Regions from separate parts of the Rhizobium sp. CIAT894 genome, predicted to be linked through region 1. Evidence: predicted binding sites of a transcription regulator. Region 1 holds the regulator's gene; the other holds the start of a gene.
The links. The regulator PhoB, encoded in region 1, activates phosphate uptake and scavenging genes when phosphate is short. The targets are predictions, from matches to a motif close to TGTCATNNANCTGTCAT.
Positions count from the first base shown of each region.

Region 2: RHEC894_RS32005 (Orn/Lys/Arg decarboxylase N-terminal domain-containing protein) is a predicted target of PhoB. The motif match lies at 4,244-4,260, and genes of this name have one in related genera.

Region 1 covers NZ_CP020947.1:558,545-563,881, reverse strand. The annotation lists gene argF (ornithine carbamoyltransferase) at 1-332, opposite strand, end outside; gene RHEC894_RS02765 (aspartate aminotransferase family protein) at 370-1,569, opposite strand; gene RHEC894_RS02760 (GcrA family cell cycle regulator) at 1,994-2,536, shown strand; gene phoB (phosphate regulon transcriptional regulator PhoB) at 3,125-3,808, opposite strand; gene phoU (phosphate signaling complex protein PhoU) at 3,946-4,659, opposite strand; gene pstB (phosphate ABC transporter ATP-binding protein PstB) at 4,704-5,337, opposite strand, start outside.
Region 2 covers NZ_CP020952.1:700,521-705,857, reverse strand. The annotation lists gene RHEC894_RS32020 (ROK family transcriptional regulator) at 1-646, opposite strand, end outside; gene RHEC894_RS33725 (hypothetical protein) at 907-1,092, opposite strand; gene RHEC894_RS32010 (GNAT family N-acetyltransferase) at 1,260-1,820, opposite strand; gene RHEC894_RS32005 (Orn/Lys/Arg decarboxylase N-terminal domain-containing protein) at 1,842-4,199, opposite strand; gene RHEC894_RS32000 (glycoside hydrolase family 38 C-terminal domain-containing protein) at 4,569-5,337, shown strand, end outside.

The sequences.
Region 1 (5,337 bases):
AGGCGCGAATGCTCGGTGGTGCGGATCATGATCGCATCGACATAACGCGACAGCACCTTGGCGGTGTCGCCGATCGTCTCGGCGCGGCCGAGCTGCATCTCGGTGCCGGACAGGAACAGCGTTTCGCCGCCGAGCTGGCGCATGCCGACATCGAAGGAGACGCGGGTGCGCGTCGACGGCTTTTCGAAGATCATCGCCAGCATCTTGCCGGCGAGCGGCTTGTCGCCGGTGCCGGCCTTGAAGGCCTGCTTGCGGGCGAGCGCATCGTTCATGATGGTTCTGAGGTCGGCTGAGGTGACCGCCGAAAGATCGAGGAAATGTTTAGGAGCCATGTTGTTAACCTGTCGTGCGCCCGAAGGCGCAATCCCTTCAAGCCGTCTTCTTGATCTTGGCGGCGCGGATGCTTTCGGCAGCGCGCTCGAGGCGGGCGAGGCCCTCGCGAGCTTCCTCGGCGGTGACGACGAGCGGCGGAAGAAGGCGGATGACGTTGTCGCCGGCGGGCACGCCGAGCAGATGGGCGGCGCGGATCGCCTGCAGCAGTTCGGCCGAGGGAATGGCGGCCTTGACGCCGAGCAGCAGCCCCTCGCCCCTGATATCTTCGATCACATCGGGATAACGATCCTTCAGTGACGCCAGCCCCTGGCGGAAGACCAACGCGACGTCGCGCACCTGCTGGAGGAAGCCGTCGGCCAGAATGACGTCGAGCACGGCGCTGCCGACGGCCATGGCCAGCGGATTGCCGCCATAGGTCGAACCATGCGTGCCGGCCTTCATGCCGGAGGCGGCTTCCGCCGTGGCAAGGCAGGCGCCGAGCGGGAAGCCGCCGCCGATGCCCTTGGCGACAGCCATGATGTCGGGGGTGATGCCCGACCATTCATGGGCGAACAGCTTGCCGGTGCGGCCGACGCCGGTCTGGACTTCGTCGAGGATCAGCAGCAGGCCGTGTTCGTCGCAGATCTGGCGCAGCGCCTTCATGAACCCGGGGGTGGCGGGGCGCACGCCGCCCTCGCCCTGCACCGGCTCGACGAGGATGGCCGCCGTCGCATCCGTGATGGCGGCGCGCACCGCTTCGATATCGCCGAAAGCCACCTGATCGAAACCCGGCGCCTTGGGGCCGAAACCTTCGAGATATTTCTCCTGGCCGCCGGCAGCGATCGTCGCCAGTGTCCGGCCATGGAAGGCGCCTTCGAAGGTGATGATATGGAAGCGCTCGGGATGGCCCTTGGAAAACTGATAGCGGCGCGCCGTCTTGATCGCGCATTCGAGCGCCTCGGCGCCCGAATTGGTGAAGAACACCTTGTCGGCGAAGGTGGCGTCCGTCAGCCTCTTTGCCAGGCGCTCCTGGCCGGGGATCTCATAGATGTTGGAGAGGTGCCAGACCTTGTCGGCCTGCTCCTTCAATGCGCCCACGACATGCGGATTGCCGTGGCCGACCGAGGTGACGGCGACGCCGGCGCCGAAATCGAGATATCGTTCGCCGCTCTCGGTAATCAGCCACACGCCCTCGCCTCGCTCGAACCGCAGCGGGGCACGAGAATAGGTGTCATAAAGCGGCGCGGCTTCAGCCATGGCGCGGTCTCCCGATCAGCGTTGTCAATCACCGGACTCCGGCTAAGAAAACCAGGCCCGAAAAATCAAAAATGCCGCCTTGCGGCGGCGACTGGCACTATTTCCTTTTCGCGCTGCAATGTCAACAAAACTGCGCCCTTAGCGCATGCAGCAAGGGTGTACAGCAGCATTTTCAGTCTTCAACAGGCATTATTGCAGAAATGACACGCCGGGGCAGCAAGTTGGGGAAAACTCGGAATTCGATTCATCCGGATTCCCGCGACTCTTGTCAGGGAGTCAGGCTCACACTAGGTTAAAGTTCAATTACTAGACTGCATGCGGCGGAACTAGTCACCAAAATTGATCGGGCGTTTCTTGTTTCGGAGCCTTCCGGGACAACGGTGAGGGATTCTGCCATCACCAACGCGAAAGGTGGAGACAGGGCATGAACTGGACAGACGAGCGGGTCGAGAAACTCAAGAAACTTTGGGCCGAAGGACTGAGCGCGAGCCAGATCGCGGCACAACTTGGCGGTGTCAGCAGAAACGCTGTTATCGGCAAGGTGCACCGGCTGAGCCTTCCGGGCCGCGCCAAGGCCGGCGGCACGAACACCGCCGCGCGAACGCCGAAGCGCACCACATCGGCGCCGCGCGCACCGAACTACGCCTCTCGCATCACCACCACCACCACCCGCACCGTTACCCGCCAGCAGGGCGCGACGATGCTGAAGGAAGAGATCGAGATCGAAACGGTCGAGGAAATGGAATATGTGCCGAAGGGCAACGTGGTCGTGCCGATCTCGCGCCGCCTCGGCCTGACGGAACTGACCGAACGCACCTGCAAGTGGCCGGTCGGCGATCCGCTGAAGGATGACTTCCACTTCTGCGGCTGCGAATCCCCCGACAATTCGCCCTATTGCAGCTATCACCAGAAGCTCGCCTACCAGCCGGTCAACGAACGCCGCCGGGCAGCAGCGCGGGTCGGCTGAGCAGGTAAGACATTGTCGACATGCAAAAACGGGCCGCGCGGCCCGTTTTTTTGTGCGTGGGTGACGCGAACGCTTCGGGGTTTTGGCTGGAACTCCAAGTGAGATGAGCTCTATCTTGTGGTCGCTTTTTACGAACACAGTGCTTGCCGCATGGGTCCTCGGGTCAAGCCCGAGGACGACGGAGGGTGGGGAGACTCCGCCACAAATAGCGAACTACGCGCTGATTTTATTGCCGCCTTTTACTTTACGCGATCACCACGCAAAACCGCTGGCTCATTTGCTGAAATTCTTCCGGACGTCTCGCTTCTTGCCCATCTCGCCCCCCACTCTCCGTCATACTCGGGCTTGACCCGAGTATCCATGCCGCTAGCACTGCGCTTGAATTTGTTCGGCTACGGCCCCCTTTGTCAGTGTGAAAGCCAACGCAGCGCTCGCGGCCATGGGTCCTCGGGTCAAGCCCGAGGACGACGGAGGGTGGGGGAAGCAGGGCGGCAGGAACAGCGAGGCCTGCAGAAACAGCTCCTATGAGCTGCAGGAGCCAGCTCTGTAAAGCGACCCAAACCGCCCCCGAACTTCCGCTGAAACCCCTCAGGCTTCCATCGAATAACCGGCGCCGCGGACGGTGCGGATGACATCCTGCATGTTGGAGAAATTCAGCGCCTTGCGCAGGCGGCCGACATGGACGTCGACGGTGCGTTCGTCGACATAGATGTCGTGACCCCAGACGCCGTCGAGAAGCTGTGAGCGGGAGAAGACCCGGCCCGGCGACGACATCAGGAATTCCAGCAGGCGGAATTCGGTCGGGCCGAGGCGGACTTCGCGGCTCTTGCGATGGACGCGGTGGGTTTCGCGGTCGAGTTCGATATCGCCGCATTTCAGCACCGTCGACAGCACCTCGGGGCGGGCGCGGCGCAGCATCGCCTTGACGCGGGCAACGAGTTCCGGGGTCGAGAAGGGCTTGACGACGTAATCGTCGGCCCCCGTCGACAGTCCGCGGACACGTTCGCTCTCTTCGCCGCGCGCCGTCAGCATGATGATCGGCAGGCGCTCGGTTTCCGGCCGCATGCGCAGGCGCCGGCAGAGCTCGATGCCGGAGACGCCGGGCAGCATCCAATCGAGGATGAGAAGATCGGGCGTGCGCTCCTGAAGCCGCATTTCGGCTTCGTCGCCACGAAGGATGGTATCGACCTCGAAGCCTTCGGCTTCGAGATTGTAGCGAAGAAGCACGCTCAGGGCCTCTTCGTCTTCAACAACTGCAACTCTCGGGATCATGCGTGTCGGTCTCCTCGCGCATGATCCTTAAACCGGGGGTGATTTAAGCAATGCATCCTGCGCAAATTCACAAAAATTGGCTGCGACCTCTTTGCGCGCCCCACATGGGCGCGCACGCAATCGTCTGGTTTAGGCGGTTATTCCGTGACCGCGCCGACGGTGTTGGCGCTGTCGTCCTTCGGACGATCGCCTTCCGGCTGCGCGCCGGTCGCCATGTAATAGATGGTCTCGGCAATGTTGGTGGCGTGATCGCCGATGCGCTCGATGTTCTTGGCGCAGAAGAGAAGATGCGTGCAACTGGTGATGTTGCGCGGATCTTCCATCATGTAGGTCAAGAGCTCGCGGAACAGCGAGGTGTACATCGCGTCGATCTCGTTGTCGCGCTCGCGGATCGCACTCGCCTTGTCGGCGGCGCGCGTCGTGTAGACGTCGAGCACTTCCTTGAGCTGGACGAGCGCCAGCTCGGACAGATGCTCGAGGCCGCGGGCGAGCTTGCGGGGAACGCCGGTGCTCTGCACGGCGATGACGCGCTTGGCGGTGTTCTTGCCGAGGTCGCCGACGCGTTCGAGATCGGCGGCGATGCGGATCGAACCCATGATTTCGCGCAGGTCGGCGGCCATCGGCTGACGGCGAGCGATGGTGACGATCGCCTTGTCGCCGATTTCACGCTCGGCGTGATCGAGGATCACGTCGTCGGAGATGACCTTCTGGGCGAGCGCCGTATCGCCGTTGACCAGCGCCCGGACGGATTCGGCGACCATCTGCTCGGCCAGGCCGCCCATTTCGGAAATCCGCCGGGACAGGAACTTCAGATCATCATCATAGGCAGAATAAATATGTGTCGATGCCATGGGGCTTTATCCTCGAATAAAGGGAAGGCTTGCTGTCGCCAAAATCAGCCGAAGCGGCCCATGATGTAGTCCTGGGTGCGCGGGTCGTCGGGATTGGTGAACATCTTGTCGGTGTCGTTCTCCTCGACGAGATTGCCGAGGTGGAACATGGCGGTGCGCTGCGAGACGCGCGCGGCCTGCTGCATGGAGTGGGTGACGATGACGATCGTGTAATTCTCGCGCAGCTCGTGGATCAGCTCCTCGACCTTGGCGGTGGCGATCGGGTCAAGCGCCGAGCAGGGCTCGTCCATCAGGATGACTTCGGGGCTGACGGCGACGGCGCGCGCAATGCAGAGACGCTGCTGCTGGCCGCCCGACAGGCCGGTGCCGGATTCGTGCACGCGGTCCTTGACCTCGTTCCAGAGGCCGGCGCGCTGCAGGCTGGTCTCGACGATCTGGTCGAGATCGGCCTTCGACTTGGCAAGGCCATGGATGCGCGGGCCGTAGGAGACGTTTTCGTAGATCGTCTTCGGGAACGGGTTCGGCTTCTGGAAGACCATGCCGACGCGGGCGCGCAGTTCGACGACGTCGATATCGGGATCATAGATATCGTCGCCGTCGAGGGTGATCTTGCCGGCGACGCGGCAGCCGTCGATCGTGTCGTTCATGCGGTTCAGGCTCCGCAGGAAGGTCGACTTG
Region 2 (5,337 bases), on a different replicon from region 1:
CGATGATGATCATCGCCAGTGCGCCCTCCCGCGTGGAACTGCCGATGGTGCGCTCGGCGAGAAGGCCCGCCGTGCATTCGTTCTCGACGTAGGGACGCGCAATCGTCGACATCGCGGCGATCGCGTCGCTCTCACCCTCCATCCAGTCGTTGGCGGCGATGCCGAGCCCAATGATCGGCAACGCCGCGTGGCGGTCGACCATATCCCTGGCGGCCGCATGCACCAGCCTGACCTTGTCTGCTGGCTCCAGGCCGAAATAGACCCGGTCATGCACCTGGCCGCTCAGATCGATGAGCACCATTTCGCCACGTCTCTGTCGAAGTTTGACCCCGACCGAGAAGGCGCCCTCTGGCCGAAGCGCGAATTCCGTGGCCGTCGCCCCACCGCCAAGCCCGTTGCGACGGTTCGACGTGACGAGTTTCTCTTCCGCCAGCCGCCGCAGAATATTGGTAATGCCAGGCCCGGTCAGCCCGCTATGCTGCCCAAGCTCGGTGCGCGTCAGCGGCCCATGCCGGCGGATGGCTTCCAGGATGACGCGAATATTCCGGTCGGCGATCTCCCCCGACCTCAGGCCAACCGTTTTGGCGCGCGGAACGCCGACCTCCTGGGTGTGAAGCCGACGCGGCCCTGACCGAAGATACCGCATAACCGTCTTTCCTAAAGCAACATTTCGGTTGTGTAACACGCTTGTCGGTGTTCGTAACGGTTTTCCAAGAGAGGCGTCACAAACTAAATCAGTTGCATCAGGGTATTGGATTGGTGATGGGCAGCGCGGTGTTCAGGAGAAGTGATCATTTCTCGGGAAGACCCGACATGGCGACACCCATCCGGAAGGCATCTTCAATGCCTCTCCTGGATCAATGCGTTCCACGCGCAAGAGCGTGGCCTCATCGAGCGGCCGTCGGTCTAATAGCTGCAAGGACGATCGTTGCCGAAGCCATCGCGGCAGGCAGGTCGGAGCGCATAGTCAGCGCCGGTATAGCCAACCGAGCCGGTTTGTACGGAGTCATATGAACTCGTTGTACACGACGACGAAACGGCAACCGCAACAACGGCTGTGACCGCTGCCAATAGTTTGCGAATCTGAAGCATCCCCGCCCTCCCTATCGCTCGCCGGGGGCCAGCGATTTCAGCATCATTGCCGGGCAGATAGGGCCGGTGCGGCATTGGTAAACCGCGATCGCCGATCAAGATTCCGTTATCCCTAACCTGACGCGTTCTCGACCTCGGAGAAGCTATCGGTCTCAATCTCCCTGGATTCAGCGGGTGGAGAGCGGCGGCGGTGGCGGTGGGGTCGTCGAGCCGGAGGCGAGGGAGCGCTGAACCATCACGCTGTCCGCCCAACGGTCATAACGATAGGCAACTCCCGGCAACAGGCCGACGCGAACGAAGCCGAAGCGTTCGTGCAGGGCGAGCGATGCAACATTGTCGGCGGCGATATAGCCGATCATCTGCCGGAAACCGGCCGCCGCGCAGGCATCGATCAGTCCCCGCATGAGCAGGCTCCCAATGCCCTGGCCGATATGGTCGTGATGCACATAGATCGAATGCTTGACCGTATAGCGGTAGGCAGGGCGCTTGCGGAACAACACCACATAGGCGTATCCCACGACCTTTTCACCCTCGATCGCCACGACATGTGGAAAGCGGCGGTCTTTCAAATTTTTGCGCCGTTGCCGCAGTTCTTCCGGTTGCGGCGTGTCGCTATCGTCCACCCCAACGTCGATGCCGCGGCGAATATGGCGGTGATAGATCGCCAACATGGCGTCGACGTCGGTTTCCCGGGACGGGCGAATGACGATCGTTCTGTCCTGCTTCATGACTGACCTGAGTTTCCCAGCCTATTCCGCGACGACGTAGGTATAAAGCCGGATGCGACCGGATGGATCGATCTCGCGATAGACCCCTTGAATTTCCACCTCAAAGCCGGGGAAGGTGTTGAAGCAGGTTTCAAACATCTTGAGATAGTCGATCATGGGCTTTGCCCTTTCCGTCAACCGCTCGCCCGGCACGATGGTAGCGATACCCGGAGGATAGACCACGAACGGCGTTGTTGCGATGCGGCCGACAATAGCGTCTATCGGCAGATACTCCACATCGTTGCGCACCAGGCAACGTGCGGCATCATGGGGTGAGAGCGCGATCGGCGGCAGGTGGTCAGCGGAAAACTGCATTGTCTGAAGTGCGCTGACATCGGCTTGACGGAAGAAGCTGTGCATTTCTCTGCAGAGATCGCGCAGCCGCACTCCCGAGTAGCGGCCCGGCCGGCGACGATAGAATTCCGGGATTGCCTCTTCCAGCAGCGCATTGTCGTCATGGAGCTTTTTGAAGGCAACCAAGCCGCTGATCAGGGTGCCGGCTTTGCTGGCCTCCACGCCGGGGGTGAGGAGGAACAGCAGCGAATTGAGGTCGTTCTTTTCCGCAACGATCCGGTTTTCACGCAGATATTGCGCCACCACGGGGGCCGGAATTCCATGCTCGGTGTATTTTCCGCTTACCCGGTCGAAGCCGGGGGTAAGCAGTGTGAGCTTGTTCGGATCGGTCATCGCAAAGCCCGGCTCCATGGCGGGAAATCCGTGCCATGCCGCCCCCGATGTCAGGTGCCAGAAGGCTGGATTGGTGGCGAGCTGGTCGGTGGCAATGCTCTCCCACGGCACGTCGTGCACCGCGCCGGGGCCGGACACGTCCGGGATCGCGACCCGATCCGGCACGAACGGTTCGAAGAACCAGCGACGCTCGGGGCGGTGTTCCTTTTCCTCGAATTCGCGGCGCACGGCACGGATCTTCTTGCGCAGCTCGATGCCGAGGCGGATCGTGTCGTCCCACAGCACTTCGCCCGAGCGGCCCTTCATCATCTGCGCTCCCACGTCGAGCGAAGCAAACAGTGGATAGAAGGGCGACGTCGACGCGTGCTGCATGAAGCTTTCATTGAATCGCCGGTGCTCCACTCGGCGTTTTTGGCCGGTGATATGCCGGTCTTTCATGTGGATCTGGGAGGCCTGTGAGAAGCTTGCGAGCTGCTTATGGGTGGATTGCGTGGCGATGATGCCCGGCGCGTCGGGGCCGAGATCGGCAAGGCCCATGGCAAAACGCCCGGCATAGAGCGGATGAAATTTCATGAAGCCCGCCCAGGCCTCGTCGAAGAGAATGTAGTCGCACAAATGTCCGATACGCTTGAGGATCATCTCGGCGTTGTGAATGGTGCCGTCGTAGGTGCACTGTTCCACCACCGCGACGCGGAACGGGCGTGGCTTCTTGTAGGCCTCGGGGTCTTTCACCAGCGGATGGGTGCGGATGCGTTCCCGCAGGGCTTCCTCGTCCATGGCCCCAAAATCGATGGGACCGATCAGCCCATAAGCGTTGCGGGTGGTCGGCAGGTAAACCGGAATTCCTCCGGAGATCATCAAAGCGCCGTGATGAGCGGCCTTGTGGTTGTTGCGGTCGAACAGCACGAGATCGCCATCGGTGACGAGCGCGGAAAGCGCGACCTTGTTGGAGGTGGAGGTGCCGTTGAGGACGAAATAGGTCTTCTCTGCGCCGAAAATCTTGGCGGCTTCCTTCTGTGCAGCCAGCGCAGGTCCCTCGTGGGTCAGCAGGTCGCCGAGATCAAGCACGGAATTGTCGAGATCGTCTCGGAATACCGCTTCGCCAAGATGCTCCATGAATACCCGGCCGATGGGGCTCCGGCTGTAAAAGATGCCACCATTGTGCCCGGGGCAGGTCCAGAGGTGGTTGCCCTCCTCGGCATAATCGACCAGCGCGCCGAAAAACGGCGTCTTCAGCGTTTCTGCATATTGCTTTAGCCGGCTGATAAGGCTCTTGGCGATGAAGGCGGGCGTTTCTTCGGAGAGGAAGACATAGCCGTCGATGAAATCGAGCACCTCAACCGGCACATCCTCGAAGCGTTTACGACGGATCAGCAGGATGATCGGAAACTCGAGACCGCGCCGGCGCATCAGGTTGATGAGAGAGGCCGTCTTCCCCTCGAGCCCCTTTTTACCCCAGTCAACCAGCATGCAGCCGATGGCGGCGTCCGTCTGCACGGCGATCTCGGCATCTTCGAGATTGCGCGCGCGCACCACCTCAAAGCCGGAGCGTTCGATCTCCTCGACGATCTGGCGGTAGCGGGCACCCTCCAGATCCTCGTTGTCAAAGGTCGGCGTTGCGAACAGAAAGTTGAAACGTCTGAAATAGTCCATCTGTGTACCCGCTCCTGATTTGGCACGAGGTGTCGACGTATTTCATGACATGCTTGTGACAGAGTATAGGGTGTTCGAAACCCATGCACAGAATGGCATTTTATCATTCATGTCGTCGGATCATGGACGATGATGCCTGCTTTGGTCCACGCGACCGGAGATTTGGAAGCGACAATCGGCCATCGCCACGCTCGTGCCCGTTGCAATTGATTTTTGCAGGCTTGACGCCAAATCAAAGTTACTTAATCTAAGCGCCGGCTGGACCCGCTGGGAGGAGGGGCCGGCATTTGCGATCCTTGTCGCACCATCTTCATCTCCCGAAGCCATGATTCCGGATCGCGCGCCGCCGATTTTTGAACAGGATAAGCCATGCCGCTCACCATTGCCCAACGCCTCGACAGTCTGAAGGTCCGTATCGCCGAGCTCGCGCATTGGCGGGACCGGTATAGCAGCCCGATCGACGGCTGGACGTTCGAGGGCGAACCGATCGCCCATCATAAGGATTGGCCGCATCGCCAGGGCGTCGTGCATTTTGCCGTCAGTGCCGAGGCGCCGGCGAACTGGCCGCTCGAAGATATCCGCCTGCAGCTCGATCTCGGCGGCGAGAGCCTGATCACGCTGACCTATCCCGGCGGCGCGACGGAGACGTTCGGTCTCGATCCCTATCACCAGGAATTCCCGGTCACAGGTCGCCGCTTCAAGATCGCGACGGAAAGCGTCGCCCGCTTTCCGTTCGGCGAGCCGAACCGGGCGCCGCGGCTGAATAAGGCCCGGTTTATCTGGCTCGATCGTCCTGCTCATCAGCTGCATCTTCTCTTGAAGCAGGTCACCGAGGCAATCGGCATACTCGGCGAACATGAAGTCGTGCCGCATCTGGTCGATGCCGCCGAGCAGGCCTTGCGCAGCCTCGACTGGCCGTCGGATACGGCGGCTTACATTTCCCGCACGTCGGGCGCCGTCATGCAGCAGAAGATCTGGGAACTGCCGGAGCTCGAGGCCAATCCGGCGGGCCTCTCGGACGAGCAGAGCGCTTCGGCGGCTTCCGCTTTCGAGGCGCTGACGGCGCGGTTGAAGGAATTGCAGAAGCGCTTCCCCCCGAATGGCGAATTGCTGCTGACAGGTCATGCCCATATCGACC